2 linked regions of the Formosa agariphila KMM 3901 genome follow. The main gene of each other region encodes a partner of the protein of the gene in region 2 in a complex. Links are inferred from orthologs where the notes say so. Each region holds a gene or a part of one and is shown on either strand. Other genes may lie near its edges. The genes, in order: gcvH and BN863_RS17730.

Region 1 (15,497 bases), 3.9 Mb from region 2 along the record:
ATCTTTTTGAGCCAATTCTAAATTTGTTTCTGCAACTTTTACATCGTAGACTTCTTCTTTAGCTTTTTCAATAATTGCTGAAGGATTTTCTTCTAATATAGCATCTGAAAATAAACCATAATCTTCGTCGGCAATATCGAACGTTTGGTAATCTTCAATTTTTAATAATTGAGCCAATCCTATTTTTGAAATAAATAAATCATTTTCGGCAGCAATAATTTGTTGAATTTGGGTTGCATCGGTAGCTTTTATTTCTAGCACATCGCCTTTAGGTAAAACACCTGCATCTACCAATTCGTTAGTACGTTCTAGATTTTCTTTGGTGATTTTATTCTGAGCATTTAAAACCTTGATTTGTTCTTTATTGTATAAAATTTGAACAAAGGCATTAGCTACAAAAATAGAAATATCATCTTTCATCTTATCTAATTGATACTGCGATGCTATAATGTTTATTTTGGAACGTTGTAAGGCTTTCCAGTTTTGAAGTCCAGAAAATAAATTTACTCCAGAATTTACACCACCACTAGCCGATCTAAACGTCTGATTTTCGAATTGATTTGTCGCTGGGTTTACGTTAGCTCCTGTATTAATATTATATGAAGCATTCGCATTTACAGTAGGCAAGAAATTCATTACAGCATCAGACTTATCGATTCCTGCTAAATCAGTATCTAATTCCGATTGCTTAATAGAAATATTATTTTCTAGTGCGTAATTAACACATTCTTCAAGAGTCCATTGCTTATTATCCTGAGCGTAAGTAAACATTACACTAAAAAGGAAAAGTCCTAAAAGGGTTATTTTTTTCATAATTACATTATCAGTCTAAAAATAGTTAAAAGTGTTACACTAAGTGTCAATTTATTGTGCATAATTTGGAGTTCCTTGTATTTGATTCCAAACTTTAATTTTATCGTCTTTTGAAATACCACTCTTTACTTGCACAAAAATACCATCACTGATGCCTAACTCGACATCTTTTCTTACGAATTCCTGATCTCCATTTTCAACTTCTACAAAAGGTAATTTTGTTTTATCATCGTATTGCACTAACGCTTCTTTAATGGCTAATACATTTTCAACCTTGTCTAAAATTATAGACGCATTGGCACTTAAACCTGCACGGATAAATGTATCGTCCATGTTTTTTAAACTTCCTTTAATCTCAAACTGTATGGCACCATTTTCTTCTACACCTTTTGGTGCGATATAATCTAAAATAGCATCGAACGTTTTATTTTCAATTGCTCCAACAGAGATTTCTAAAGGTAAATTTTCTTTAATTTTTCCTACTTCACTCTCATCTACTTTCCCTTCAAAAATCATTTTACTTACATCTGCTAGAGAAGCAATAGAAGTACCTTCGTTAAAGTTATTCGCTTCAATAACCTGATTTCCGGCTTTTACAGGTACATCTAGTACCATTCCAGAAACTGTAGATCGAATTAAGGTTTGTGCAATATTTCCTAATCCAGACGTTGTTCCGGTTTTAATAATATCGAAATTTTGCTTCGCAGAGGTTACATTAATTTCGGCTTGAGACACTGCTTGCTTCGTTTGTAAATAAGTGTTTTCAATACTATCGAAATCATTTTCTGATATTACACCTTTTTCATACAACGCTTTTTGTCTTTGATAATTAGCCTCTTGAGTTTGTAAATTAATTTTAGCGGTTTGTAAAGCCGTTTCGTTTGTCGCAATACTATTTTTTGCACTCGTTAACGACGATACATTTGGTATTACACGAATTTTAGCAATTAAATCGCCTGACTCTACATATTCTCCAGCTTCAATATATATTTCTTCGATAACACCAGAAATATTTGGTTTTATTAACACCTCTTCTTTAGGTACTATATTACCTGTCGCTACAGTTTTAATTACTATAGTTTGTTCTACAGGAACATCTGTAGTGTAAGTGATTGGATCTTCCTGATTTTTTTTCCATAAATAAAATAAGGATATAGCAAATACTACTACAATTAGGATTAATACGATTACGGTTGATGATCTTTTCATATATTAAACTTTTCTCTTTTAATCAATTCTTAATGCGTCTACAGGCTTCATTTTCGTGGCACTATTTGCTGGTATTAAACCTGCTAATAATCCAGATACTACTAATATAATTAAGGCTGTAAACACTACGGACATGCTTACACTTGGGTTTGCAAAATTCTCTACCGGACCACTATTGTCCAAAATGTAATTCATAATCCAAATAACACCTGCTGCGAAAGAAATACCAACCATACCTGAACATATGGTTAACAACAAACTTTCTTGTAAAATTTGAGATTTAATGGTCCAAGGTGTAGCACCTAATGCACGACGAACACCAATTTCTTTGGTACGTTCTTTTACTACAATTAACATGATATTACTAATTCCAATAATTCCAGACATTAATACTAAAGACCCAACAAAATACCCAACAAAGCCTAAGATTGAAAACAAGCCGTTAACGCGTCCGAAAGCTTCAGATAAATCGAAATTACCAATGGCACGATCATCATCTGGATGTATTTTATGTCTTAATTTTAAAATCTCGAATATCTTTGGTTTTATGTCTGTAATACTTTTTCCGTCTACACCAGTAAGTGCCATCCATCCTACATTATCACCACTATTAAAAGCCTGACCAAAAGATGTAAAAGGAACAAAAATAGTATTTGCTTCTTCTTCTTGATCGCCGTCTGAGTTGCTTGGTTTAAAAGTACCAACCACCATAAAGTTTACGCCGTTAATTTTAATGTAAGTTCCTAATGGATTTTCACCTTTATCGTATAAACCTTTAACCACATCGGTACCGATTACACAAGATTTTCTATTGACATTAATATCTGAATAACTAATAAAACGACCATTGGTAATATCCATAGGTTCTTGCTTTATATATTCTGGATAATCTCCATTTACTTGAAATGCGCCTGTTTTTGTACCTCGAGTAACATTATTTGCGCCATTAAAACCACCTAATTGTAGTCTAGGAGACACATATTTAAGTTCTGGTATTTGTGCTTTTAAAGCTTCTACATCTCCTAACTTATAATTAAACGTTCTTCCTTTTGGCATCCCTTTATACGAAATTGAGGTTTGCTGTGACCATATAAACATGGAGTTTGTTGCGAAGTTTCCAAAATCGGCAGTCACACCATTTTTTAGACCATTAGTTAAAGCTAAGAGTAAGACTAAAATTGCAATACCCCAAAACACCCCAAAAGCAGTCAAAAAAGTTCTAAACTTATTTGCACTTAACGCTTCTAATATTTCGTCCCATCTGTCTTTACTAAACATATTATTCGTCTCTTAAAGCAATTATCGGTTTAATTTGGGCCGCACGATAAGCAGGTATAAATCCTGCTAAAGCTCCTGCAAATACCAAAATAAAAACGGTGGTTAAAGCTGTATTAAAATCTACTTGTGGATATTTTATAAAATCACTTTCTATTAAAGGGCCAACACCTTCTAATAAACCGAGTCCGAGAATTAATCCGAACAAACCGGAGAACATGGTCACGAAAACAGATTCTTGAAGAATCATACCTACAATAGACATGGGCTGAGCACCCAATGCCTTTCTTATTCCTATTTCTTTAGTACGCTCTTTTACGATAATAAGCATAATATTTCCTACACCTACCACACCCGCAATTATAGTTCCGATTCCTACAAACCAGAATACTGCAGAAATGGTTGCAATAAGTGAATAAATTTTCTTTGCTTCTTCCATGGTGTTATACGCACGGATGGCACTAGTATCGTCTGGAGATACAATATGTTTTTGTTGTAGATCTAATATGATAGCTTCTGTTAAAGCTTCAGATTCTTTGGCAGCAACATTAAAATCGTCCGACATTTTTATAGTAAACATCATATTTCTAATGGTATCGGCTCCGTTAAAAGCCCGTTGTGCAGAAGCTAAAGGCAAAAAGACTTTACTTTCGTCGCGTTCTCCTCCTGGATCAAAAAAGACACCTACAACCTTATAACTAATTCCATAAATAGAAATATCTTTATTTATAGGATCTTCATCTTTAAATAAGTCTTTCTTAACACGATTACCAATAACGGCTACTTTTTTAGCGCCTTCAACATCGGCTTGATTTATAAAACGTCCTTGACTAACATCGGCATTTTCTATAAACTGATTGCCAGGAAGAATACCTTGAATACGATAGCTACCAGATTCATTTTTATAATTGACTAAGCCGCCCCAAATGGTATAAAACGATGATTTATGCTCGATATAAGGTTCGTATTTCCTTGATAACATGTCGAAATCATTGTTTTTAAACTGGACCTGACGTCCTGGGTTTAACCCTTTATAATCTTTAGTTGTAACACCTGCTCTAACACTAATTAAATTGGATGCATCTCTCTCAAACTGAGATGTTACTCCGTTTTGAATACCTTTACTAAAGCCTAATAAAATAACTAAAATAAAAATACCAGACGCCACAGAAAGTCCTGTAAGAAACGTTCTTAATTTATTTTTTCTTAGGGTTTCAAAAATTTCTTGCCAGCGTTCAATATCAAACATTCGCTATAGCTCTTACTTGTTCAACAGCAGTATCGTTAATAATTAAACCATCTTTTAAGTTCACAATACGCTTTGTCATTTGTGCAATATCGGATTCGTGAGTTACTATTAAAATGGTTTTACCCTCATCATTAATACCTTGAATAAGGTCCATTACCTCGTAAGATGTTTTGGTATCTAATGCTCCTGTAGGTTCATCGGCTAAAAGCACTTTGGGATCACTTGCTAAAGCTCTAGCAATAGCAACACGTTGTTTTTGTCCTCCAGACATTTCACTTGGTAAATGGTGCGACCAATTTGCTAAACCTACTTTTTCTAAATAATGCGCAGCACGATCTACACGTTCGCTACGTTTCATACCTTGATAGTACAACGGTAAAGCCACGTTATCTAATGCCGATTTATAATTGATTAAATTAAAAGACTGAAAAATGAATCCTAAAAATTTGTTGCGGTAATTAGCAGCTATTTTTTCGTTTAAGTTTTTAATAGGAAAACCATCTAATGTATAACTCCCTGAATCTGCTTCGTCGAGCATACCTAAGATATTTAGTAAAGTAGATTTACCAGAACCAGAAGATCCCATAATTGAAACGAGTTCACCTTCTTTAACACTAAAATCAATCCCTTTTAATACATGTAGACTATTACTCCCCATGTGATAGGACTTATGTAAATCGTTAATTTCAATCATATTGGTTAGTTTTCTGATTTTGTCACAACCTAAAAAGCATAGAATTTTTATAGTTGCGCTACTAAGAAGACGTGATAATTCAATATTTGTTACAGTAACAAAAGAATTATTTTTTTGTTCGGAAGAATTTTAAATACATAACGTAGAAAATTCCACCAATTAAAATATAAGGAATAGACATTAAATACACAATACCATCATTAATACCTTCTGCGGTACCTTGACCTTCTGAAGTTTCTAATACAGCTCTACACATGGCGCATTGTGCTTCTACCGAAGTTGAAACAGCAAACACCAAAACAAGTAAAATGAGATATGCTTTTTTCATTAGAAATTATAATAAGGTGAAATTAAAATATACACCACAACGCCTGTTACTGCTACATACAACCATAATGGGAAAGTTATTTTAGCAATCTTTCTATGACGGACAATATCATTGGTAATACCGCGAACATATGTAATTAATACAAAAGGAATTACGATGATTGACAAAATAATATGAGTAATTAATATAAAATAATATACATATTTTATAACCCCTTCACCACCAAACTTAGTAGAATCGCTCGTCATATGATAAGCGACATACATAACTAAAAATAATATAGAAAGAGACATTGCAAATTTAATAAGTAACTCATGTCGCTTTACATTCTTTTTCTTTATTGCAAAAAAAGCCATTATTAAAACCAGTGCTGTAATTGCATTTACAGTGGCATAAATTGGAGGTAAAAACGATAAAGGTTCTACATTAGGTATTTTAACTGCAAATAATACAGCTACAGCTATTGGAATTACTACAGACAATACAACAATCCATTTATTGTATTTTGCTACTTTTTCGGCATTTACCATGTCGTTTGTATTACTCATTTAAAAGTTTTTTAATATCTTCTTTAAGCATGCTTATTTCTTCTTCTTCTCCATCTTCATTATACTTTTCTTTTTCGGTGATTGTTCCTCTATAATAAATTCTAGGGTTTCCAAACTGATCTGATCTAGACCTAATAAAACCGTTTTTATCAATTAAAGCAAAGTTTCCAGAATGTTCAAAACCACCGGCGATGTTTTCATTTTCTGCGGCATATAAGTTAAACCCTAAATTGGCAAGTTGATAAATATCGTCTTTATCTCCTGTCATTAAATTCCAATTCGGATTGGTAATTCCGTATTTTTCAGCATAAGCCTTTAATACTTCAGGTGTATCATGAGATGGGTTTATGGTAAAAGAAGCGATACCTAATCCATCTATACCTTTAAAACGTTCTTGAATATCTACTAAATTTCTGCTCATAATTGGACAGATTGTTGGACAGGTTGTAAAGAAAAATTCAACAATATATACATTACCTAAATAATCTTTATTTGTAATGGTGTCGCCATGCTGATTTGTAAAACTAAAATCTGGAACTTTTTTAGCTTCACCATCTATTTCCAAATACATTAATTTATCCATGTTAGAAAAATTATTATCTGGCACATTACTCATTCTATCGCTTCTAACGATATCTCCATTTTTTATACGATCTACAATTTTAGGAATAAAAATAATTCCGAAAACTAAAATTGTAAACGCAATACCTACGTACGAATAATTTGATTTACTACTCATCTGTTCCTTTTAAATCGTTTGCTCGTCTAGATGTTGAATCGAAATTTCCTTTACGTTTCTGGCGATATTCGGTAAATAAAATCCTAACATCTTCGCTCATTTTATTTTTTAATTCGGCTACTTTAATAGCATCGTAAGCATACTTAGAATATGCTGTTGCATTAGCCGCTATTTCATTATCTGTTCTATCGTCTAATCGACCTCTAAGATTTAATTCTTTATCGATGATATAAACGTTATCTGTAGACAGATCATCATCTAACACATCAGGCACATTTAAGCTCTTCTGAATGGCTTTAATAGCATTTGGAGACCCATATACAAAATGCCAATACTTAAGCTCTTCATGCTTCATTAATTCGGCTTTCAATTCTTGACCTTCAGCTTGGGTACCTTCTGGAAGCACAATTACCACTTGAAAAGTTTTAAAACCTCTAAACTTATCATAGATTAATTCTTTTAAATTAGATGATGCTGTATGTTTTTCCATGGGATGATTGCCATAGAAGCCCAAAACCGTTAAATGGTCGTCTAGAACAATATCTTGATCTGTATCTGAAGTAAAACCATTTAAATCGGTCACCTTATCGCTTAAAACATCTAACGTGTTGTAATGGTGTTGCGCTGGATATAAAAACAACATAAAGGTTACAGGAAGGAAAAACAAGATACCTATTACCGCATTCCTTTTTATTTGTTTAGCATTCATAAATTAAGCTTTAAGAAAAATTAGATATCTTATTTTAAATATCGTGCAAAAATAAAAAAGACGGTTTAATAAACCGCCTTAATACTTTGATTTAACACTTAAAGTGTTATTAAAAATCGTGTGTCATATATCCAGAAGAATATACACTTTCTATATATCCACCTTCTGTTAATAATATAAAAGATAAATAACAAATTAAGAAAATACCCGTCCAAACAATTGCACGTCTTAATCCTGATGCTTCATCTCTTAAGTGCATGAAATCCCATGCAATATAATATGCTTTAACAATGGTTAAAATGATGAAAATCCAGTTTAAAACTTTCATTCCAGCAATATATCCCATTAATATTTCTGGTTTGTAAATCCCTAAAACAACTTCGATAGCTGTAATAATAGAAAGTAATATTAATACTCCCCAGATTTTCTCTTTATTAGACTTGAACTTTAATGCCCCCCTAAATATTGCTAAATTTTGTGTATGTGCCATGTTCTGAAATATTATATCTTAAAATTAAACTAAGTAGAAGAATGTGAATACAAATACCCAAACTAAATCTACAAAGTGCCAGTACAATCCAGCCTTTTCAACCATCTCGTAACTACGTCTTCTCTCGTAAGTCCCTAACACAACATTAAAGAATATAATAATATTTAATACGATTCCAGATAATACGTGAAAACCGTGGAAACCAGTAATGAAGAAAAAGAAGTCTGCAAATATTGGCTTACCGTATTCGTTAACCTGAAGATTTGCACCTTGAACTACTAATTGACCATTAGATTTTAATTGTCTTAAAGATTCTGATCTTGATAATACTGTTTTGTGTCCGTCTTCATTTAAAAGCTCTGTTCTAACCAATATATTTTCATTAGCTTCTAAACCTTTAACCACTTCGTCTACAGTAAATTTAGGAAGCGAACTTTCTGTTGTAAACCAAAGTCCGTTTTTACTTTCGTGTAAAGTTCTTTCGCTATGACCTGCAATTGCAAAATCGCTAACCGCTACACGATGTCCATCTGTATCTACAAACTGTAATAAGTTTCCAGATTTGGTTTGTACAGCTCCATATTCACCTTTAATAAACGTGCTCCATTCCCAGGCTTGAGAACCAATAAAGATAATACCACCAATAATGGTTAAAAACATATAAATAGTTACTTTCTGCTTATTTAAATGATGTCCTGCATCTACGGCAAGTACCATAGTAACAGAAGACATAATTAAAATAAATGTCATGAAAGCAACGAAAATCATTGGTAAATCCTGACCATGTAAAAACGGAACGTGCGTAAACACTTCATCTGCTATAGGCCATGAATCGATAAATTTAAATCTTGAAAATCCGTAGGCTGCTAAAAAGCCAGAAAAGGTTAAGGCATCGGAAACGATGAAAAACCACATCATCATTTTACCGTAACTTGCGCGAAGTGGTTCGTTACCACCTCCCCAAGTTTTACCTTCGGTACCAGTATTTACAACTGTAGTATTCATATTAATTATTTGGTTTTATGATTAGTCAAAAATATACAAATTATTTATTTAAAGAAATATAAAAACAAAAAGAGGTAAAGCCATAGGAAATCTACGAAATGCCAAAAGGTCGCTGCGAGTTCAAAGCCAAGCATTTTCGTGGCACTATACTTTTGTTTAAAATGATTATAAATTACAACAATCAGGCAGATAAGCCCAACAATTACGTGTAGAATGTGCATTATAGCGATAACATACACGTAAGACATGGTAATATTACTTGTTGGTCCAGTAAAATTATATCCTGCTTCTATGATTTCTTTGAACCCTGAAAACTGATTAAAAATAAACGCGAACCCTAAACCTAAAGTAACAATTAATAATATAGTTGTGGCCTGTCTATTTCCTTTTTGAAGTGATTTTTTTGCAAAATAAAAGGTAACACTACTAATTAGCATTAAAACAGTACTAATTAAAAATGCGTTAGGCAGTTGAAAATCCATCAACCAATCTGGTCTTTTACTACTTACAATAAATGCACTCGTCCAACCCGCAAAAGACATAATTAAGGATACAATCCCAAACCAAAGCATCGTTTTCTTTGCTCTATTTGTTTTTTCTTCTAAAGTACCTTCCGTTAAATCCATATTATCTTAAAAATTTATCTAGTACGTATATAATTTGAATAAGTGTAATGTAAGACACACTGGCTAACATTAGTTGTTTTGCAGCTACTGCAGTCATTTTTTTAAATAACAGAATAGCATAATATAACATTACCAACCCAAATAAAAATACAATAACGGCAGCTAATGGTGTTAAAAATAACCGTCCTGTAAATCCAAAAGCTGGAATTATTGAAACAATAATTGTCCAAACGGTATACATAATAATTTGTACTGCTGTTCCTTTGTCTCGTTTACCAGTTGGCAACATAAAAAAGCCTCCTTTTTTATAGTCGTCGAATAAAAACCACCCAATTGCCCAAAAATGAGGAAACTGCCAAAAAAACTGCCACATAAATAACACACCAGGTTCAATACCAAAACTATTTGTTGCAGCAACCCAACCTAACATAAATGGTATAGCTCCAGGTATAGCACCTACAAATACAGATAACGGTGTTTTAGTTTTTAATGGCGTATATAAACAGGTATAAATAAATATTGAAATGGCCCCAAACATTGCTGTTTTTGGATTTATGGTGTATAACACTATAATACCTAAAATTGTAAATGCAGTAGCAATTATAAACGCTGTATTTACAGACATACGTCCTGCAGGCACTGGACGATTTTTAGTCCGATCCATTAAAATATCTAAATCTTTTTCAATGATTTGATTGTATGCATTAGATGCACCAACCATAAAATAGCCTCCAAAAGCTAATAACACTAGCGTTTTTATATCTACAGTTTCCACACCAAGTAAATATCCAGTTAATGAAGAAAACACGACACTTATAGATAAGCGCATTTTTGTGATTTCTTTAAAATCTGAAATTATGGAGTATGTCTTTTCAGACGGGTGTGTACTACTCAAGGTATCGATTACTTATCTGTGTTAATTTATTAAAAGTCCGCAAATATACTTGGAAAAGTTAATACTACAAATCAAAATACCAATTAAATAAATCACTACGAATTCCTAAGTTAATCCACATGGTATCACTTTTAAAAGTCGTTGACGTTGTGGCACTTGGATTAAAATTTCGATAACTAATGTTTGTGAATAATTTTAAATTAGTCGCTGGGTTAATAAGATAACCAGCTTGTACTTCGGCATTAAATGTTTTTGTCTTTATACCCTGACCAATTTTAACATTTGTATCGTAAGGTCTATCGTTATAATCTCTGTAAATATCGCCTCCGTAACTGTAGCTATCATCCGCTGTATTAAAATCTAATCCTCTAACACCGTAAATTAGTTTCCCATCGGCAAACCAGCGCTTATAATTGTAACGCCCAATTAAAATGAACTCTCTAAAATTAGCACCCCACAAATGCGCCAAAGACTGATTGTAATTCCCGTAATTTAGAGTGATGGTGTTATGCGAGTATGTGTACGGACGTACCTGATTATATTCTGCTTGAAGATATAAATTATCAACATTAAATGCATTGTAATACTTATATCCCAACTGGAATCCGAATTTGTTTTTCCAACTTTGATTACCGGCAGTAACATCATTCAGCGAAAATTCATCTAAAATAAATTGTCCGTAAAGATTCATGTTATCGTTCAGTTTGTATTTAGAAGTAAATCCCATAATAGCATTCCCTGCACCCTGACCTGTTTCAAATTCAATTGCTCTTAAAAAGATAATCGGATTTAAATAATTCACATCAAAACCTCTATCGTTGGTATTACGCCACACAACCGATTCAAACAATCCGATATTTAAGCGTTTTGTAACATTTAAACTTAAATAATGGCTAGACATGTATTTTGTAAGATATGTCTTGTCTACAGTTACGTCTGGACGCACATCTTTAAGCCAAGACCACGTACTGGTATATTTTAGTTTCCAGAAAGACACGTTCAATTTTAAATAGGGTGAAGGTATTGACACATCACTAACTAGTAAAGAACGATATCCATCACCGATAAAGTTTTTTCCATGACCAAACTGAAGGTTTAAAAACTTGGCTGGAGTATACGACATGTATGCTTCTGCCACTGGAAAATCGTAAGCATCGTCGTTATATGCCTTGGCTATACCACGACCTGGAATTATTGCTACATCATGTGCTGCTTTTATACTTTCTGAATAGTCATTATAATATTCGGCAAATCGTCCTTGACTTTCGTAAAATGAAGTAGAAAAACTAAAATTCTTACCTAATCCACCTTGAAACACTACACCTCTAGTATTTAAATATGTGGTTCCAAAATCGGTATCGGAAGCAGAACCTACTTGTAAATCCATTACAAAATCGGCTTGAAACCAATAGTTCTTACCTTCGACCTCAGCCAAATGATCATTCCAAAATTTTCGTCCTAACCAAGTAGAAACATTTTTCTTTGTTTTTAATTCTTCTGCTTCAAAATCGTAGTAATTATCGACATCGGTATACATTAAGGGCTTAGATGCCGTATGACTATTTGCACCTATTAAATTGATGTTTCTATCGAACTTAGCATAATAACTGTGACTAAACGGAATATTTAAAGTGCTCTTAAATTGCTTTTTAGTATTAAATCGAACTGTTTTATCTATGCTGTCTAATTCTGCTTTTACACGTTGCTCAATTGGGTTTACAGCAACAACTGGCGCTACCACTTCTGTTTGTTCCTGATAAGCTGTTAGTGGAATTTTAAAAGTCACTGAATATTGCTTAAAAACTGGATTGCCGCTATAAGTTGCAGGCTGTATTTTTGGTAATAGACTAAATACGCGTCTTGCCTCGTCTTGAAGTGTGGTATAAACTGCGTCTGTATATAAGACTTTAAATTCCCCCTCTTTATTTACTTCAAACAACACCACAAGATCACCTTTGTATTGCGCCGCAATAACTTCTTCGGGCATTTGAAAAGCCTCGTAAACAAAATTATATACAGATTTATCGAAACATGATTGGAGTTCCTCGAAAACAGAATTTTCGCAAGTTGGAAACACAGGCGGTTTCTCGTAAAAAGAGCGTTCTGATTGTGGTTGTTGTGCAAACTGCAATTGTGGAACGATTAGCAGGAGCAGTACAATTAATGATCTCATATTAATATAACGGCTGATTATTAAGCCCGGAAAGGTACTATTTTTTAATTACACTAAAATTAAAAAAAAATTGAAGAATAGAGACAAAAAAAAATCCCGATGCATAATGCATCGGGATTTTAATATATAAACAATATTGTATTTAATCCTGTACTTGGAATACAATTGGAAGTGAGTAAGGTACAATTACCGCTTTTCCACGTTGCATACCAGGCTTCATTTTTGGTAATTTGTTAATTACACGAGCCGCTTCTTGCTCTAATTTTGGGTGTGGTGCTCTAGCACGTACACCTGTAATATTACCATCTTTACCAATTTTAAAGATTACGTTGATACGTTGTCTTCCTGATAATCCTAATTCTCCTGCTAAGTTAGTGTCAAAGTTTTTTCCAACAAATTTAGAAATCTTCTCAGACATACATTTTTTCTTCTCTGCATTATTTCCCTTTTCACATCCTGGGAAAACTGGTACATTTTCAATAATTGAGAAAGGAACCTCTACATCTTCTTCAACCTCTTCTACAACTACTTCTTCTACTTCAGCAATTTCTTCTTCCTGACTAGTTTCTGTAGACTCAATTACAGTTTCTTCAATTTCAACCTCATCTTTTACAACTTCGATTACTTCCGGTGCTGCTGGTGGCGGCGGTGGAGGTGGTGGAGTCTTTAGCTGTTCGGTGATTGGAATTTCTTCTTCCATTTCTTCGTCCATGCTAATCATTCCGATATCGATTGCTTCTTTATCGTAAGTTTTGTAATTAATTGCGAAATTAGTTAAGGCTAACATTATTGCTAAACCAATCGCAAAGTATAAAGCACTGTTTCGAGAAACATTCGCTTTAGGGTTTTTCTTAGGTTCCATAATATATTGTTTTCAGGATTGCTAAAATAACCATTTATTTGGCAAAAAAGCAAACGTTTATATTTTTTTATATTTAGTTTTATTATTAATCGCTAAGACTAAGAGTGTTAAAATAACACCTGCACTGTTTGCAAATATATCTAAAACATCAAATTGACGAGTTTCTGTAAGCGTACCTTGAAGGTATTCTATTAATACCCCGAAACTTATAGATACAGTCCCTGTAACTAGCAGCGATTTTGTCTGAGGCCACTTATAACCGTATTTAAATACTAAATACCATGATAAGCACAACAAACAATATGCCAAAAAATGAAACACTTTATCGCTATTCTTTGGGCTTCCTGCTGTAATGCCTCCTAAATTAACTAAACTTAGTGTTGTTAAAGCGGCGGTATACAGCAATGCTGCAGGCAATAATAACTGTTTTTTAAGCACCAATTAGGGCTTTATAATCTGCATCAGACAATAATGTTTCAAGCTCGTCTGGGTTACTAAATTTAAGTTTAATCATCCATCCACTTTCATAAGGATCAGAATTAACTAATTCTGGTTCGTCTTCTAAAGTGTCGTTAAATTCGATAATTTCACCAGATAAAGGCAAAAATAAATCTGATACTGTTTTTACAGCTTCAACAGTTCCAAAAACCTCTTCTATTGCTAAAGTTTCATCTAAAGTTTCAACTTCCACGTAAACGATATCTCCTAATTCGCTTTGCGCGAAATCTGTAATACCTATGGTTGCTACATCGCCTTCAATTTTAACCCACTCGTGGTCTTTAGTGTACTTTAATTCTGATGGAATATTCATTGTTTATTTATTTAATTAGGTTTAACAAATGTATTTATTCGTGACCGAATATCAAACTTTAATTATTTAATTCCCGAAATTATAACGTAACGTTAATCCAGAACGTAATGTGGTCTGCGGAAATGCTGTTGAAATAGCATATTCAGAAAACGAGTAATCGAAATAAAATATAGCTGACAAATTCTTACTAAACGCATAATCTGCGGTATACTTTAAACCCCAAATAGTCTGCCCAGAAGTGATCTGATTGTTTTCTAAGTCTAGATATCTAATTATAGTTTTATTTTCTCTTAAAGACACGTCTGCCTTCATATTAATATCGCTAACTATCGTTTTATTAGGCCCTGCTAATTTCGATTTCATACGAACATCTTTGATACGATATCCTAAACCTAAAATATATTCGTTACCAATAATTTCTGTCATTAAATTATTATCGAAACTTAAAGATAGTAATCTATCTTTTTGAATTTCGGCTAGTATTTTAACAGAGTTATTCATCTCGAAATCTAAACGAATTAAAGGACTAAACATTTCTGTTAAGTTGATGTTACTGTATAGGTTTTCACTTTTATAATCGCCAGACTGATTTAGAACGTCGTCTGGTTGATCTAAATAATCGTCTGAATAATCTATTCCGTTATAATCTAAATTTGTCGCAAATTGATTAATGGTGTAAGAAGAACGGTACCCGTGACCAACAGAGAACCTTTTAAAATTCTTTTTAAACCACGCCATTCTCATAAACCCTGTATATTTTAAATCCCAGTTTGGCAATGGTACATTTCTAAACGCACCCAAACTAACATCGTTAGCATCTACACCCTGATAAGCCGATAAAAACGCAGGTAATAATACCGCCTGACTTGTTTTACCAAACCCTAATACATATCCGTTTACATCGCCACCTTCAAAGTTATCTGGATTAGACATGTCTACACCGGCACGTTGTGCTAAACGTCTAGATATTTTCAATCTATTGGCTCTAAAATCATCAAACGCTTGCGAAGTTGTTTCATCGCTCTTTCCAAAAGCCGTCTTTATCATCAAGGTAGATATGTTAAAATTCCC
Region 2 (15,647 bases):
CGCGTTGTAAAGGATGAAAACGGTAAAATTACCGAAATTCATGTAAGTTACGATCCAGATACGTTAAGTGGTAGTGGCACAGAAGCTAGTTTACGTAAAGTAAAAGGAACTTTGCATTGGGTGTCTATAAAACATGCAGTTAAAGCGGTCGTTAGAGAATACGACAGATTATTTATGGACGAATCTCCAGATAGTCATGCCGATAAAAGCTTTATGGATTTTATTAATCCAGACTCTTTAAAATTAATTACGGCTTACGTAGAACCGAGTTTAAAAGAAGCAAAAGTAGGCGAGCGTTTTCAATTTCAACGTTTAGGGTATTTTAATGTGGATAACGATTCAACTTCAGAGCAATTAATTTTTAATAAAACGGTTGGTTTACGTGATTCTTGGACAAAAGAAAAACCAAAAGCGCAAGCGAATCAAAATCAGAATCAGCCTAAATCTAATCAGCCACAACGTAAGGCTATAGATGTGATACAGCAATTTGGTAAAAAATATACGAATTTACCAGATGCTAAACGTGAGAAAATTAAAGCCGATATTTTAGAATTGGCAGAAAAAGTGTCTTACGACGAATTAGAGCCGTTATTTGGAACTGCGGCTAAAAAAGTAGGTACACGTATCGCCGCCATGTTAACGTTGCAAGTACTGCTTAAAAATGGCTTAGAACGTAACGATGCTATTAACGAATTTATAGAAAAAGGATTAACAGATGGTAATGCGCTTTTAGTCGCAGAAGCATCTGAGATATAATCTGAATTTAATTGATATAAAAAGCCTTAGAAATAGTTCTTATTTCAAGGCTTTTTTGTTTCAAATAATTAAAAATGATAAGTGAGATTTGTAATCTATTACAGGGATTCTAAGTATTTTTGTAAAACAACTTTTTAATTTTTGCAGTATGGTTTTTATAGATAACGAAGGCGTTACAGATCCGCATTTAAATTTGGCTTTAGAAGAATATGCTTTAAGGCATTTCGATACTAATACCGATTATTTGTTGTTTTACATTAACGAACCATCAATTATAATTGGCCGAAATCAAAATACATTAGAAGAAATAAATCAAGAGTATATTACAAAAAAAGGCATTCACGTGGTGCGCCGCATTAGTGGAGGAGGAGCTGTATATCACGATTTAGGAAACTTAAATTTTAGTTTTATTACCAATCATGATAATGCCAGTATGCATAATTTTAAAAAGTTTACAGCACCAGTTATCGAAGTCTTGAAAAACTTTGGAATAGAAGCCGAACTTATTGGAAGAAACGATATTTTAATAGACGGTAAAAAAGTCTCCGGAACAGCACAATTTACTACCGGAAAACGCATGTTTAGCCATGGAACGTTGTTGTTAAGTACCGACTTAAACGAAGTGGCTAATGCGTTACAAGTTAAGATGAGTAAAATTCAATCTAAAGGTCATAAATCGGTTAGAAGTCGGGTGGCAAATATTAGCGATTTTTTAGAGGAACCATTAACTATAGAAGCTTTTAGAAGTTTAATTTTAGAAGGTTTATATGCAAACGATAAAAATTTTAAAACCTACAAATTTACAGCAGAAGATCGTGAAGGAATTGACAAATTAAAAGCAGAGAAGTACGACGATTGGAACTGGAATTACGGGCGTTCGCCTAAGTTTAATATTCAGCGTACAAAACGTTTTCCTATAGGTGAAATTGATTTGCGAATTTTTGTTGAAAAAGGACACATCGCCGAGTTTACCGTATTTGGAGATTTCTTTGGAAAAAAATCGGTTAAAGAACTTTCAGCTATTTTTATCGGACTGCCTTACGAAGAAACAGCTATTAAAAATGCTTTAAAAGATACAGACCTTACCGAATATTTTGGAGCTATCGATAGAGACGATTTTATCACTATGATTTATGGAAACGACGACGATGTAACGACTTAAATTCTGTAGCGCGTTTTCATAGATTCATTTTATAATGTATTCATTTAATTTTTCGTAACTTATAAGAATAAGTATTTTGAATTATGAAGACACAAGAACAATTACTTAAGAATATTTCGGATACTGTTTGGGGTATAGAAAACGACTATCCAGAAATCTATAAACATCTTAATGAAAATCCGATGACTATTCCTGAATTTAAAAATCCAGAGGTTACAACAGAAGATCTTAAAGTGTATTTAAAAAGTTTAAAAGTGATTATAAAACGATATAAAGAAGAACAACATTTAAAATAATACAAATCCGAATAATGTAAAAACTCCTGATTCAAAAATTAGAATCAGGAGTTTTTTTTAAAACATTATCTTTAGCTACACAATAACCCATTTTTATGAGTTTATTTTTTTAATGATTTGATGAACTTACGTGCCCTAATATTAATTATAATAAATAGCTTGATATTTGTAGTTATACTCATGCTATCCTTCACATTTTATAATGAGTTTTCTAAGGTTTTAGACGACAGAATATTACTGCAATTGAATTCTGTAAAAACATTAAAGCAAATTCAAGTAGAAAACTTAATTTCTAGCGAATGGAATGCATTTTTAAAAGGTTCCACGACTGCATCTAATCTAGATACGCTTAACATACATATTCCTGAACATATATTACAAACTACGGGGATACACGATTTAACACCATATAATTTAGATGGACATACTTCTATAGGTCTAATTTCAACAACATCAGGACAACCAAAAATTAAGATTATTCCCTATTATAAAATTAATAATATTTTATTGGAACGTGCCGGAATGGGAAGTAGTGGAGAGTCTTATTTAGTGGGTACAGATTTTACTATGCGATCTCAGTCTAGGTTTTCACCACAAAAATTACCATCAACCATAACAGCTAAAACAAAAGGTGTTCAAGATGCATTATCGGGTGCTATTGGTAGAGGCGTTTTTAAAGATTATCGTGGCATAGAAGTGTATAGTGTTTACAGTCTTATTAACATTTCAAATTTAAAATTAGTTATACTTTCAGAAATAGATATTAGCGAAGTAAAAGCACCTTTAAGTCAACTTAAATTAAAACTTTTAGGGCTTACAATATTAATCATGTCAATAGCTATTATTCTTTCACTTTTTCTCACTCGAATTATAACAAATCCGATTACAAACATGAGAGAGAGCTTAAAGATAATGGCAGCAGGAAATTATAAACAAAATAAAAAATTTGTAAAAAATTCAAGCGAGATTAAAGACATGTTCGAAGCGCTCGATAGTTTAAAAAAATCGTTACAAGGTGCTGTAAATTTCTCTAACGAATTAGGTAAAATGAATCTTAACTCACAGTATGTTCCAAAAGGAAATAATGATGTGTTGGGTAAAAGCCTCATTAAAATGAGGAATAAACTTATAGAATTTAGAAATAAAGAAACTAAAAATAGTATTACTACTAAACGCCAATTAGTAGATGGATTAGAAAATGAAAGACGACGACTTTCCCGTGAATTACATGATGGTATTGGGCCGTTATTAACATCTTTAAAATTCTATATTGAAAACCATATTGAAGATAAAAATCAGAAGTTAGAAATGATCCGAATTTTAGATACAACCATTTCAGAAATTCGCTTAATGTCTAATGCCCTTATGCCTTCTACTATTGATGACTTTGGGGTAGGAGTGGCCCTAACTAATTTTGTAAATAATATTAAAAAGACTTCTGGAATTTCTATTGAATTTGAAGATTTAACTGATGAAGAAATTAGTAAAATAACTAAAAATCAATCTATAAATATTTTTAGAATTGGGCAGGAGCTGGTTAATAATGCGTTGAAACATTCGCATGCTGAAAATATTAGAATTTCACTTTCAGAATTTGATGAATTTATTTCTTTGTTCTATTATGACGACGGTATAGGTTTTGATTTAAAAAAAGTAACATTAGGCTCTGGTATTATCAATATAAAGGAACGTGTAGAGATTTGTAATGGCGACATTCAAATACATTCTAAAAAAGGAAATACCACTATAGAAATTGAATTACCGATAGATATATGAGGAAAATAAAAATAATTATAGCAGACGATCATGAGCTCTTTAGAAACGGTTTAAAAGAACTACTCATAAAACATGATGATATAGACGTTATAGCAGCTGTTGGCGATGGTAAACAATTTATAGAATGTATAGAAACTCTAGATGATATCGATATGGTTTTACTTGATCTTAGTATGCCAAATATGGATGGTTTTGAGGTTTTAAAAGGAATTAAAAATTTAAATAGAGATATTAAACCTATAATTATTTCTATGCATAACGATGGAAACTATATTGCAAAAAGTGCTAAAGCTGGAGCGTATGGTTATTTGCTTAAAAATACAGACGAAGATGAACTTATTAAAGTAATTAGAATTGTTGCTCAAGGTAAAAAATACTTTAGCCCTGCAATTTCCGAAAAGATGATAAATTTTATGTCGGAAAATAAGGTTAGCGAAAATATTATTTCTAATAAAGAAAAGGAAGTTCTAGGATTAATTTCTGAAGGACTTACAACCAAAGCAATTGCCGCTAAATTGTTTGTGAGCACACGAACTATTGAAACCCATCGTGCAAATATTTTAAAAAAATTAGATGTAAAGAACACGGCAGAATTAATAAAAAAAGCTACAAAAATTAAATTAATTTAAAGGTATAGGCTATCCGTATTTATACGGATGATGATTACGTGATTTTAGTGACCTTTAAATACATGGTGTTATGTTTAAATTTGAATTAAACAATTAAACATCATACAGAATGAAAAATATATCTTTTATACTAGTTTTATTATTAGCATCAACTACAGTTGCATTTGCACAAGAAAGAAGTGATTTAATGGGACCAGAATATAAAAATTACAAATCTTGGGAGCACGAAAGTACACCTACAACAGTAGCTGTAGAATCTAATAAAGAGCAGCTTACTGGACCAGAATACAAGAATAAAAAAGCGTGGGAAGACAGCGCTACAGATAAGGAATATATTTTAGTAACAGTAGGTACAGAACGTTCAAAATTAAAAGGTCCTGCATATAAAAATTATAAGCCTTGGAGAGAAAATAATTAATTTAAATACTTGATTTCAATGTACATTCCATCTTAAAAATGTAATGTGAATTTATTAGTTAAAAAATAGCCTTAACATTAGTGTTAAGGCTATTTTTTTGTTTCAATTTAATTTAAGCGTTTCAATAATATTACGCTTTATAAATTCTAGTTATTTAAGTATGCATCTAATGGAATTAAGATGTTTTCGGCAGTGCTCATTTCGTTTGAAAGTGTTTGAGCTTTAGCAATCATTTCAGGAGTTAAACTACGTGATGCAGAGATATTTTTCCTAGCCTGATTTTCTGGAGATGTATCTATAGTTGCCGAAACAATTAAAAGTGCAACACCTGCTACTTGATTTACTTCTACACCTTGACCACGCATATATAACATGCCAAGATTACCTACTGCTAATCCATCGCCTTGAAGCGATGCTTTTCTATACCATTCATTAGCTTTTGTATAATCGATTGTAGTACCAAGTCCGTTTTCATAGCTCACACCAAGATTAAATTGTGCTGCTGAATTTCCTTGATTTGCAGATTTATTATACCATAAAAATGCTTCTTCTGGATTTTTATCGGTACCAAGTCCCTGCTCGTACATAAGTCCAGTATTAAATTGTGCTAAGGCGTGTCCTTCGTTTGCAGCTGCTAAAAACTCTTTAAATGCCGCAGACATATTGTTAGCTTCTATTGCTCTAATTCCGGCATCAAAAAAAGCTACACCATCCGGGGATTGAGTTTCATCTGTAGAAGTGTTTTCAGTTTGAGTTGATTCTGGATTTTGGTCTTTAACTTCAGTGGTATGAGTAGAATTCTCTGTTGTTTTAATTTTACTAGAAGCGTTATCTTTACAAGATATCACCGAAAAAAATCCTGCAATAATAAGTGCTCTAAATGTAAGTTGTATGTTTTTCAATGTAATATATTTTATAATTTTACGGCAGTTCCCGAAGCAGTTACCATAAGCATACCTCCGTTAGGACCAACAGTTTCATAATCTAAATCTACGCCAACAATGGCATGTGCACCCAAATCTTCTGCGCGTTCTTGCATCTCTTTTAAAGCACTGTCTTTTGCTTCTCTTAATACAGATTCGTAAGAACTTGAGCGTCCGCCAACGACATCGCGAATGCCTGCAAAAAAATCTTTTATAAAATTGGCTCCAATTATGGTTTCACCAGTAACTAAACCTAAATATTGTGTTATTTTTTGAGTTTCTAAAGTAGGTGTTGTTGTAACTATCATGATTATTATTTTATACTTTTATTCTAAATTTTTAGGGTTTTTCTTGCCTTCTTTCATTGCTTCACCAATTTGATTACTAGCTACAAAACTAGCTACCATATCGTTTAACATATTACTTCCTGTTTGTGGCGAATTTGGCAATAATATTAAATTACTATTAGTTTCTTCACCTAAAGATTGTAAAGTATCGTAATGCTGTGTAACAACAATTAAAGCAGAAGCTTCTTGCGAATTGATTCCAACTCGATTTAATACCTCTACAGATTCTTCTAAACCACGAGCAATTTCACGACGTTGGTCTGCAATACCTTGACCTTGTAAACGTTTACTTTCTGCTTCAGCTTTTGCTTTTTCAACAATTAAAATACGTTGTGCATCTCCTTCAAACTGCGCAGCAATTTTTTCACGTTCAGAAGCGTTAATACGGTTCATAGCTTCTTTTACTTGTGCATCAGGATCGATGTCTGTTACTAAGGTTTTAATAATGTCGTAACCGTAGTCTGACATTGCATCGTTAAGTTCCATTTTTACTGCAATGGCAATATCATCTTTTTTAACAAAAACATCATCTAATTTCATTTTTGGAACTTCGGCACGAACCACATCAAATACATAAGATGTAATCTGGTCGTGAGCATAATCTAGTTTATAAAATGCGTCGTATACTTTTTCTTGAATTACTTTAAACTGAACCGATATTTTTAAACGCACAAATACGTCATCTAAGGTTTTAGTTTCAACAATAACATCTAATTGCTGAATTTTTAAACTCATTCGACCTGCAACGCGATCAATAAATGGAATTTTCATTTGTAAGCCAGAATGACGAATACTTAAAAACTTTCCGAAGCGCTCAATAATCGCAGCCGATTGTTGTTTTACGGTGAAAAATGACAGAAATAAGGTTACAAGTAATAGAAATAATATAGGAATTAACAATACGGACATAATGGGATGTTTTTATAGTTAGTAAAATCTGATTCTAAATTTAGACTATATATTTTGATTTTAATAAGGATTCTGAATTAAAACAATTCTAAAGCCAATAATTGGTCTAATTAGAATAGAAATTGTTACATAATCTGTTAGACTTTATCAATTTATAAAAAATAAAATGCAGATTTCTTAGACGAAATACACTAGCGTTTTTCATTCACCCTTTAAAATTTCCAATTCATCGTTTAAAAGCCTTGTAGCTCTAGGTTTAGTTGTCAATATAATATATTTGAATTGCTATTTACCAAATCTACAATTATGATTCACAGAATATTACCCCTTTTTTGTGTCGTAATTTGTTCTTTTCAAATTACCTACTCACAAAACCAAAATGAAGCAGTTGCTTCTGCTTGGTTAAATTCGAATTTTTCTGAATTACAATCTCAAAAAGCTTATGAACTTAGATCAGAATTTAATCAAGTTGGTGCATCTGGAGAAACTTTCAGATATAGTCAATTTGTAAACGATGTTCCTGTTTACGATGCAGGTGTTGCAGTTCATGTTTCACCAAATAGTGAAGTAACTTACCATTCAGGATCTTTTTACAGTTCTATTTCTAGAATCAATACAACACCAAACATGTCTGCTGATCAAGCAGTAAGTATAGCTGCTAAAGCTTTAGGTATAGAAGGTACTATTACACAAAAAGAGTCTAAACTTTATGTATATAACGATGATGGAGCGACGTTGTTAGTATATCGTGTAACTACAAATTCTAGAACATTAAACGGATTTTGGGAAACCATTATCAATGCAAAAACAGGTGATATAATTAGTAATAAAGATATTGCACATTATCATCATGGTCATGACGACGGACATGAAGACTTATTAAATAGCACAATACCAACTCATATAGAAGCAAAGGGTAAGATTTTTAATCCGGATCCATTATCGGTTACAAACGAAGTATACGGTGGACATTTTATGGATAATAATGATGAAACAAATGATTATTTAGATAGAGCGAGAACAGACGTATCTTTTCAAATTTTAAATAGTTCTGATGGCGTTTATAGATTAAAAGGGGATTACCTAGAGATTAAAGATATTCAAGATCCTGTAACAGGATTATTCGAGCAAGATTCGCCAGAATTTAGTTTTACAAGAGATCAAGATGGTTTTGAAGCGGTTAATGCCTATTACCACATCGATCAAAATATGAGATACATTAACGAAACTTTGGGGATTCCATTAAAATCTATGTTTAACGATGGTATTATTTACTACGATCCACATGCATTTAACGGATCAGATAATTCATCTTACGGTGGAGGTATTTTAAAATTCGGAATTGGTGGAGTAGATGATGCCGAAGATGCCGATGTTATTGTACATGAATTAGGTCATGGTATACACGAATGGTTAATTCAGAGTAGTATTTCTCAAGTTGAAGGATTAAGTGAAGGTTTTGGTGATTACTGGGCACAATCTTACAGTAGAGGTTTAGAACGTTATAACAGTTCTAGGTCAAGTACAACATATAACGATTTATTTAAATGGGATGGTCATAACGAATTTTGGGGAGGACGTATTACCAATTACGAGCAAACTTATCCTGAAGGATTAACGGGGAAAATTCATAAAGATGGTCAAATTTTCGCAAGTACGCTTATACAAGTTTGGGAATATTTAGGAAAAGAAAAAACCGATTTAATTGTGTTAGAAGGTATGGCTATGACGAGTAGTAAAACCAATCAATTAGAAGCAATTACAGCAATACGACAAGCTGCTGTCGATATGAATTTAGGTTGTGAGAGCATTACGGCTATAACTAATATTTTTACAGAACGCGGTTATGCTGTTGAAGCTTACCAATGTTCTACTTTAAGTGTAGATGAAAATGAAATTACTAACATTTCAATTTATCCAAATCCAGCTAACGACGTTATTTCATTTAAAAATATAAATAATACTCACCAAATAACCATTTATAATATGATGGGACAACAGGTGTTAAAACATTCAATAGATAGAGCGAATAATTCCGTAAATGTTTCCAATTTATCTAAAGGGATGTATGTGGTTTCATTTAAGGATTCTGCAACCAATTTTAAATTTATTAAACAGTAACCAGTCTAAATATAAGAGTACAAAAAACGCGCGTTTTAAACGCGCGTTTTTTTATTTTATAACGTATATACTTTTCTATTAAATAGCTGTTGCTAAGTTTTCAATACGTGCGATAGATTCTTGTTTTCCAATCATAAACATAATATCGAAAACATCTGGACCTTGTAAAGCACCCACTAAAGCTAATCGTAAAGGCATCATAACTTTTCCAAAACCAATTTCTTTAGAGGTAATCCATCCTTTTACTGTATTTTGAAGCGTTTCCGTAGAGAAATCCTCTATAGAGTTAATAAGAGTAGCTAATTCACTTAAAAGCGCTCTAGTGTCGTCTTTAATAGCTTTTTTGAATGCTTTCTCGTCGTAAGCTTTTGGTGCTTCGAAGAAGAAACTACTTAAATCCCATAAATCAGATATAAATGTCGCACGTTCTTTAATTAAATTAACAGCCATCGCGATATAATTCACGTCGATATCTTTTAATTCGTCACGTTGCGCTTTAAAGGCTTCTGCAAGTTCGTCGTTATTTTGCTCTTGCATGTAATGGTGATTAAACCATTTTATTTTATCAGGATCAAATCGTGCTCCAGCTTTGTGTACGCGTTCTATATCGAAAGCTTCAACAAGTTCGTCTAAACTAAATAATTCTTGTTCTGTCCCTGGATTCCATCCTAAAAAGGCTAAGAAATTTATAACACCATCGGCAAAATAACCATCTTCTTTATATCCACGTGAAACATCGTTAGTTTTTGGGTCAATCCATTCTAAAGGAAATACTGGGAATCCTAATTTATCGCCATCACGTTTGCTTAATTTACCTTTACCTGTAGGTTTTAAAATTAATGGTAAATGTGCAAATTCTGGAGCATCCCATCCAAAGGCTTTATAAAGTTGATAATGCAAAGCAAGAGACGGTAACCATTCTTCACCACGAATTACATGCGAGATTTGCATTAAATGGTCGTCTACAATATTTGCTAAATGGTAAGTTGGCATTCCATCACTTTTAAATAAAACTTTATCATCTAAAATGTTGGTGTCTATTTTTATATCGCCACGAACCATATCTTTTAAATGTAAGGTTTCGTCTTGAGGTGATTTAAAACGCACAACGTAATCTTCTCCAGCATCTAATTTTTGTTGTACATCTTCAGCAGAAAGCGATAACGAATTGCTTAATTTTAAACGGTTATGCCAGTTGTAAATAAACGTCTTTCCGTTAGCTTCATGATCTTTTCTATGTGCATCTAAAGATTCAGCAGTATCAAAAGCGTAATATGCGTTTCCAGAAGCTATTAACTCTTCGGCATAAGCTTTGTATAAATCTTTACGTTCACTTTGTCTGTAAGGACCAAATTTTTCGTTTTTTCCGGGACCTTCATCAAACGGTATGTTACACCAGTTTAAGGCATCAATAATATAATTTTCGGCACCTTCTACATATCTGTTTTGATCGGTATCTTCAATACGTAAAACAAAAGTTCCGTTATGTTTTTTAGCAAACAAATAGTTGAATAAGGCCGTACGTACACCACCTATATGAAGTGGTCCTGTTGGGCTGGGTGCAAAACGCACACGAACATCTTTAGTCATGTTTTTTTATTTAAGACCGCAAAGATACTCTGATATGTGTAAAGATGAAAGATTTAAACAAAGCAATAATTATTTTATAGATTTCAATTTAACAGAATGTTACATTTGCAGACTATTACAGCTAAAATTATTATTGTAGATTAGTGGGTTAAATACACGGTAAATTGGATAATTATAAAACTATAATACAAAAACTCGAAGGCTTTATTAGGCGTTATTATACGAACGAACTTATTAAAGGTGGAATCTTGTTTTTTTCTATCGGACTTTTATATTTTTTACTCACGCTTTTAGTCGAACATTTTTTATGGTTAAGCCCAACCGCTAGAGCCATTTTATTTTGGATGTTTGTTTTGGTTGAGGTGTTACTCTTTGCAAAATTTATTGTGCTTCCGTTAAGTAAATTATTCAAACTTCAAAAAGGGATAGATTACGAAGAAGCTTCTAAATTAATTGGAAATCATTTTCCAGAAGTGAACGATAAATTACTTAATGTTTTACAACTTCATAACGATAGCTCGAAATCGGAATTACTATTGGCGAGTATCAATCAGAAAGCTTCAGAGTTAAGTCCGGTACCTTTTAAATTAGCCGTAAATTTCAATCAGAATTTAAAATATTTAAAATACGCGATTCTCCCGGTTTGTCTTTTGTTAATTTTTCTAGCGCTTGGAAAAATTAATTGGTTTACCGATAGCTATAAACGTGTGGTAGATTATAAAACGGCTTACGAGCCACCAGCACCATTTCAGTTTTTTGTTTTAAATGAAAATTTAAATGGTGTAGAGAACAAAGATTTTAAATTACATATTAATACAGCAGGAAGTGTAATTCCTGAACAAGCTGAAATCATTTTTAATAACGAGACTTACATTTTACAAGATTTAGGTTCTGGAGAATTTGAATATGTTTTTAATAAGCCTAAAACAGATATTACATTTCAGCTTCATGCAAATGGAGTCACATCTAAACCGTATAAATTGGCTATAGTTGAAGTGCCAACATTATTAGGTTTCGATATGGTTTTAGAATATCCTAATTACATTAATAAAAAGGATGAGGTTTTAAAAAGTACAGGAAATGCCATTGTACCAGAAGGTACAAAGGTGACTTGGAAATTAAATACAAAAGGGACTGATCAGGTACATTTATTCGCTACAGATACTATGGCTTTTTCAAAAGTTGGAAATAGTTTTGAAGGCTCAAAACAGGTGTATTCTAATTTTAATTACAGTTTAAGTACTAGTAATAAAAATCTTACAAACTATGAAAGTTTAAATTTTTCTATTGATGTTATTAAAGATCAATTCCCGGAGTTAAAAGTGGAAATGGTTAAGGATACAGTCGATTTAAAAACAATGTATTTTAAAGGTCAGGTAAGTGACGATTACGGTTTGCGTAATTTAAATTTGGTGTATTTTGAAACAGATAACGAATCTGCTAAATCTACCATTCCAATTGCTATTTCTAAATTCAACGTCGATCAATTTGTAACGGCGTTTCCAAATCAATTACAGCTTAAAGAAGGCGTGTCTTATAGTTTATATTTTGAAGTGTTTGATAATGACCAACTACACGGATATAAGCGCAAAAAGAGTAAAGTGTTTAGTTATCGCGAAAAGACTAAAAGTGAAACTAAAAACACCTTATTACAGCAACAACAATCTGGTATACAGGATTTTAATAATTCCTTGGAGAAGTTCGATGAGAATCAGAAAATGCTAGACGATATTTCAAAAACACGTAAGACAAAAAAGACTTTAAATTTTAATGATAGAAATCAGATTAAGGATGTTCTGAAACGTCAAGAGCAACAGGAAAAGATGATGAAAAATTTCAATAAATCTTTTCAAAAAAATCTAGAAGAATTCGATAAGGATAATACAGCAGATCCTTTAAAGGAAGAGCTCCAAAAACGGTTAAAAGAAAATGAGGAGCAGTTAAAACAAGATGAGCGTTTATTAAAAGAATTGGAAAAGATTCAAGATAAAATAAGTGAAGAAGAACTTTCTGAGAAATTCAAATATCTAAGTAAACAAAATAAGAGACAGAAACGTAGTTTAGAACAGCTGGTGGAATTGACTAAACGTTTCTATATTGCAAAAAAAATGGAGAAACTTCAAGAAGATTTAAACACTTTAGGAGATGAACAATTAAAACAAGCTGATAAACCTAAGGATAAAAATACTGCTGATATGCAATCTGATTTAAATAAAGAATTTAATACACTTCAAAAAGAATTGGATGCTTTACAAAAAGATAATAAGCTTTTAAAGAAACCTATTGAACTTCCAAGAGATCAAAAATCTGAAGAAGCTGTTGATCAACTTCAAAAAGATGCAGAACAGGATTTAAAAGAAAGTGAGTCTGGAGATCAAAGTCCAAATGAGCAACAGAAAAAAGAAAATAAAGCTAAACAAAAGCAAAAGCAGGCTGGACAGAAAATGAAAGAAATGAGTAAGTCTATGCAACAATCTATGCAAATGGATGGGGGAGAACAAATGCAGGAAGATGCCGAAATGCTTCGTCAGATTTTAGATAATTTATTAATTTTTTCGTTCGATGAAGAAGCATTGATGAATGAGTTTAAAAGTATTGAAATTAATCATAATAACTATGCTCAAAAATTAAGAAAACAACATGATTTAAGGGAATATTTTGAACATGTAGATGATAGTCTTTTTTCTTTGTCTTTACGTCAACCCATGTTGTCTGAATCTATAAATAATGAAATCACCGAAGTCTATTTTTATTTAGATAAATCGTTAGAAGAATTTTCTGAAAATGAAATTTATCAAGGTGTGTCATCTCAACAACATGTGTTTTCATCAGCTAATGTACTTGCAGATTTATTGAGTAATATTTTAGATAATATGGAAGATCAATTAAATGCATCATCTTCTGGACAAGGCTCTGAAGGTAAAAAGTCTGGCGAAAGTGAAGGTCAACTTCAAGATATTATTATGAGTCAAGAGGAGTTGAATAAACAAATGCAAAAGAATATGTCCGGTGAAGGTTCGCAAAGTGGGCAGAAAAAAGGACAAAAAGATGAACCTGGAGCTAATGGTAAACCTGATTCTAAAGGAAATCAAGGTGATGGTAAAAAAGGAGATGAACAAGGTAAAGATGGACAGCAAAGTAATGGTCAAGAGTCTCAAGAAGGCATGAGTGGTGAATTATTTAGTATTTATCAACGTCAGCAAGAATTACGTAATGAGTTAAAGGAACGATTACAAAAAGAAGGGTTAACACCTGAAATCTATCGTTTATTAAAAGACATGGAATCTGTAGAAATGGATTTGCTAAATGATGGTTTTACACAAAAGACATTAGAAAAGATGTTGAATTTCGAACATCAATTACTTAAATTAAATGATGCAACTTTTCAGCAAGATCAAGAGAATAAACGTGAATCTAAATCAAATTCTAATTCTTTTTCTAAGACTTCAACAGATAAATTACCACAGGCAAAACAATATTTTAATACTACTGAAATATTAAATAGACAAATCCTACCTTTGCAAAATAGTTTTAAACATAAAGTGCAACAGTATTTTAAGAATGAATAATGATATATTTTAATTACGAAACAGATTTTGAATTAGGTAACGAAGATGTGTTAGCTAATTGGATTAATGCGACTATTCTTGAGGAAGGTTGTAAAGAAGGTGAGATAAATTATATTTTTTGTGATGATGAGTATCTTCATAAATTAAATGTAGAGTTCTTAAATCATGACACGTTAACTGATGTTATTAGCTTTGATTACACAGTCGGAAAAGAGCTACATGGTGATATTTATATTTCTGTAGAACGTGTTAAGGATAATGCAAATGATTTTAAAACAGACTTTGTAGATGAAGTCAATCGTGTTATCATTCATGGAGTGTTACATTACTGTGGTTATAAAGATAAAACAGATTCTGATGCTCAAATAATGCGTAATAAAGAAGATTATTATCTTTCAAAACTTAATTAATTTACTCCAATTTTAAATTGTTCCACGTGGAACAATCAAATAATTTTAATAATAAATTGAATTCAAATGTTCGATAAAGTTTACGATGTAATTGTAGTTGGTGCGGGTCATGCAGGAAGTGAAGCTGCTGCTGCTGCCGCAAATATGGGGAGTAGTACATTGTTAATTACAATGAATTTACAAAACATTGCACAGATGTCTTGTAATCCTGCCATGGGAGGAATTGCTAAAGGTCAAATAGTACGTGAAATAGATGCGTTAGGTGGTTATAGTGGAATAGTAAGTGATACTTCGGCGATTCAGTTTAAGATGCTTAATAAATCTAAAGGACCTGCAATGTGGAGTCCAAGAGTGCAAAGTGATCGTATGCGATTTGCAGAAGATTGGCGTATGATGTTAGAAGGTACACCTAATTTAGATTTTTACCAGGACATGGTATCTGGTTTAATTATAGAAGATGGAAAAGTCGCGGGTGTTAAAACATCTTTAGGAATTGAGGTTAAGGCTAAGTCTGTTGTACTTACTAATGGAACTTTTTTAAATGGTTTAATTCATATAGGTGATAAAAATTTTGGTGGTGGTCGTGCTGGAGAAAGAGCTGCTACTGGAATCACTGAACAACTAGTGGATTTAGGGTTTGAATCGGGTAGAATGAAAACAGGAACTCCACCTCGTGTAGATGGTCGTTCTTTAGATTATTCTAAAATGATTGAGCAACCAGGAGACGAACGTCCAGAGAAA

Evidence for each region.
Region 1: the proteins of BN863_RS17730 (region 2) and gcvH are in contact, whole or in part, in a crystal structure (PDB 3A7A), measured with the Escherichia coli proteins. The link is inferred for Formosa agariphila KMM 3901 from one-to-one orthologs.

The regions. Positions count from the first base shown.
Region 1 is NZ_HG315671.1:308,605-324,101, reverse strand. The notes cover bases 12,737-15,497. They hold gcvH (glycine cleavage system protein GcvH), read right to left. Parts: upstream 14,427-15,497; coding sequence 14,046-14,426; downstream 12,737-14,045. Other genes in these bases: sov (T9SS outer membrane translocon Sov/SprA), read right to left, coding at 14,493-15,497; BN863_RS01215 (VanZ family protein), read right to left, coding at 13,673-14,053; BN863_RS01220 (energy transducer TonB), read right to left, coding at 12,896-13,615; BN863_RS01225 (hypothetical protein), read right to left, coding at 12,737-12,753. Outside these bases: BN863_RS01290 (TolC family protein), read right to left, coding at 1-813; BN863_RS01285 (efflux RND transporter periplasmic adaptor subunit), read right to left, coding at 865-2,022; BN863_RS01280 (ABC transporter permease), read right to left, coding at 2,041-3,300; BN863_RS01275 (ABC transporter permease), read right to left, coding at 3,302-4,546; BN863_RS01270 (ABC transporter ATP-binding protein), read right to left, coding at 4,539-5,240; BN863_RS01265 (hypothetical protein), read right to left, coding at 5,347-5,568; BN863_RS01260 (DUF420 domain-containing protein), read right to left, coding at 5,568-6,116; BN863_RS01255 (SCO family protein), read right to left, coding at 6,109-6,855; BN863_RS01250 (hypothetical protein), read right to left, coding at 6,848-7,564; BN863_RS01245 (cytochrome C oxidase subunit IV family protein), read right to left, coding at 7,674-8,054; BN863_RS01240 (cytochrome c oxidase subunit 3), read right to left, coding at 8,079-9,059; BN863_RS01235 (cytochrome c oxidase subunit 3), read right to left, coding at 9,104-9,685; cyoE (heme o synthase), read right to left, coding at 9,687-10,580; more of BN863_RS01225, read right to left, coding at 10,645-12,736. UniProt on the Escherichia coli protein: The glycine cleavage system catalyzes the degradation of glycine. The H protein shuttles the methylamine group of glycine from the P protein to the T protein.
Region 2 is NZ_HG315671.1:4,179,522-4,195,168, reverse strand. What follows is about bases 1-2,911. They hold BN863_RS17730 (lipoate--protein ligase), read left to right. Parts: upstream 1-904; coding sequence 905-1,918; downstream 1,919-2,911. Other genes in these bases: BN863_RS17720 (sensor histidine kinase), read left to right, coding at 2,395-2,911; BN863_RS17725 (hypothetical protein), read left to right, coding at 2,002-2,214; BN863_RS17735 (glutamine--tRNA ligase/YqeY domain fusion protein), read left to right, coding at 1-756. In the rest of the region: more of BN863_RS17720, read left to right, coding at 2,912-3,990; BN863_RS17715 (response regulator), read left to right, coding at 3,987-4,619; BN863_RS17710 (hypothetical protein), read left to right, coding at 4,729-5,037; BN863_RS17705 (tetratricopeptide repeat protein), read right to left, coding at 5,184-5,939; BN863_RS17700 (heavy metal-binding domain-containing protein), read right to left, coding at 5,951-6,268; BN863_RS17695 (SPFH domain-containing protein), read right to left, coding at 6,287-7,216; BN863_RS17690 (T9SS type A sorting domain-containing protein), read left to right, coding at 7,523-9,337; gltX (glutamate--tRNA ligase), read right to left, coding at 9,416-10,927; BN863_RS17680 (glutamyl-tRNA synthetase), read left to right, coding at 11,092-14,496; rRNA maturation RNase YbeY, read left to right, coding at 14,496-14,906; tRNA uridine-5-carboxymethylaminomethyl(34) synthesis enzyme MnmG, read left to right, coding at 14,973-15,647. UniProt on the Escherichia coli protein: Catalyzes both the ATP-dependent activation of exogenously supplied lipoate to lipoyl-AMP and the transfer of the activated lipoyl onto the lipoyl domains of lipoate-dependent enzymes.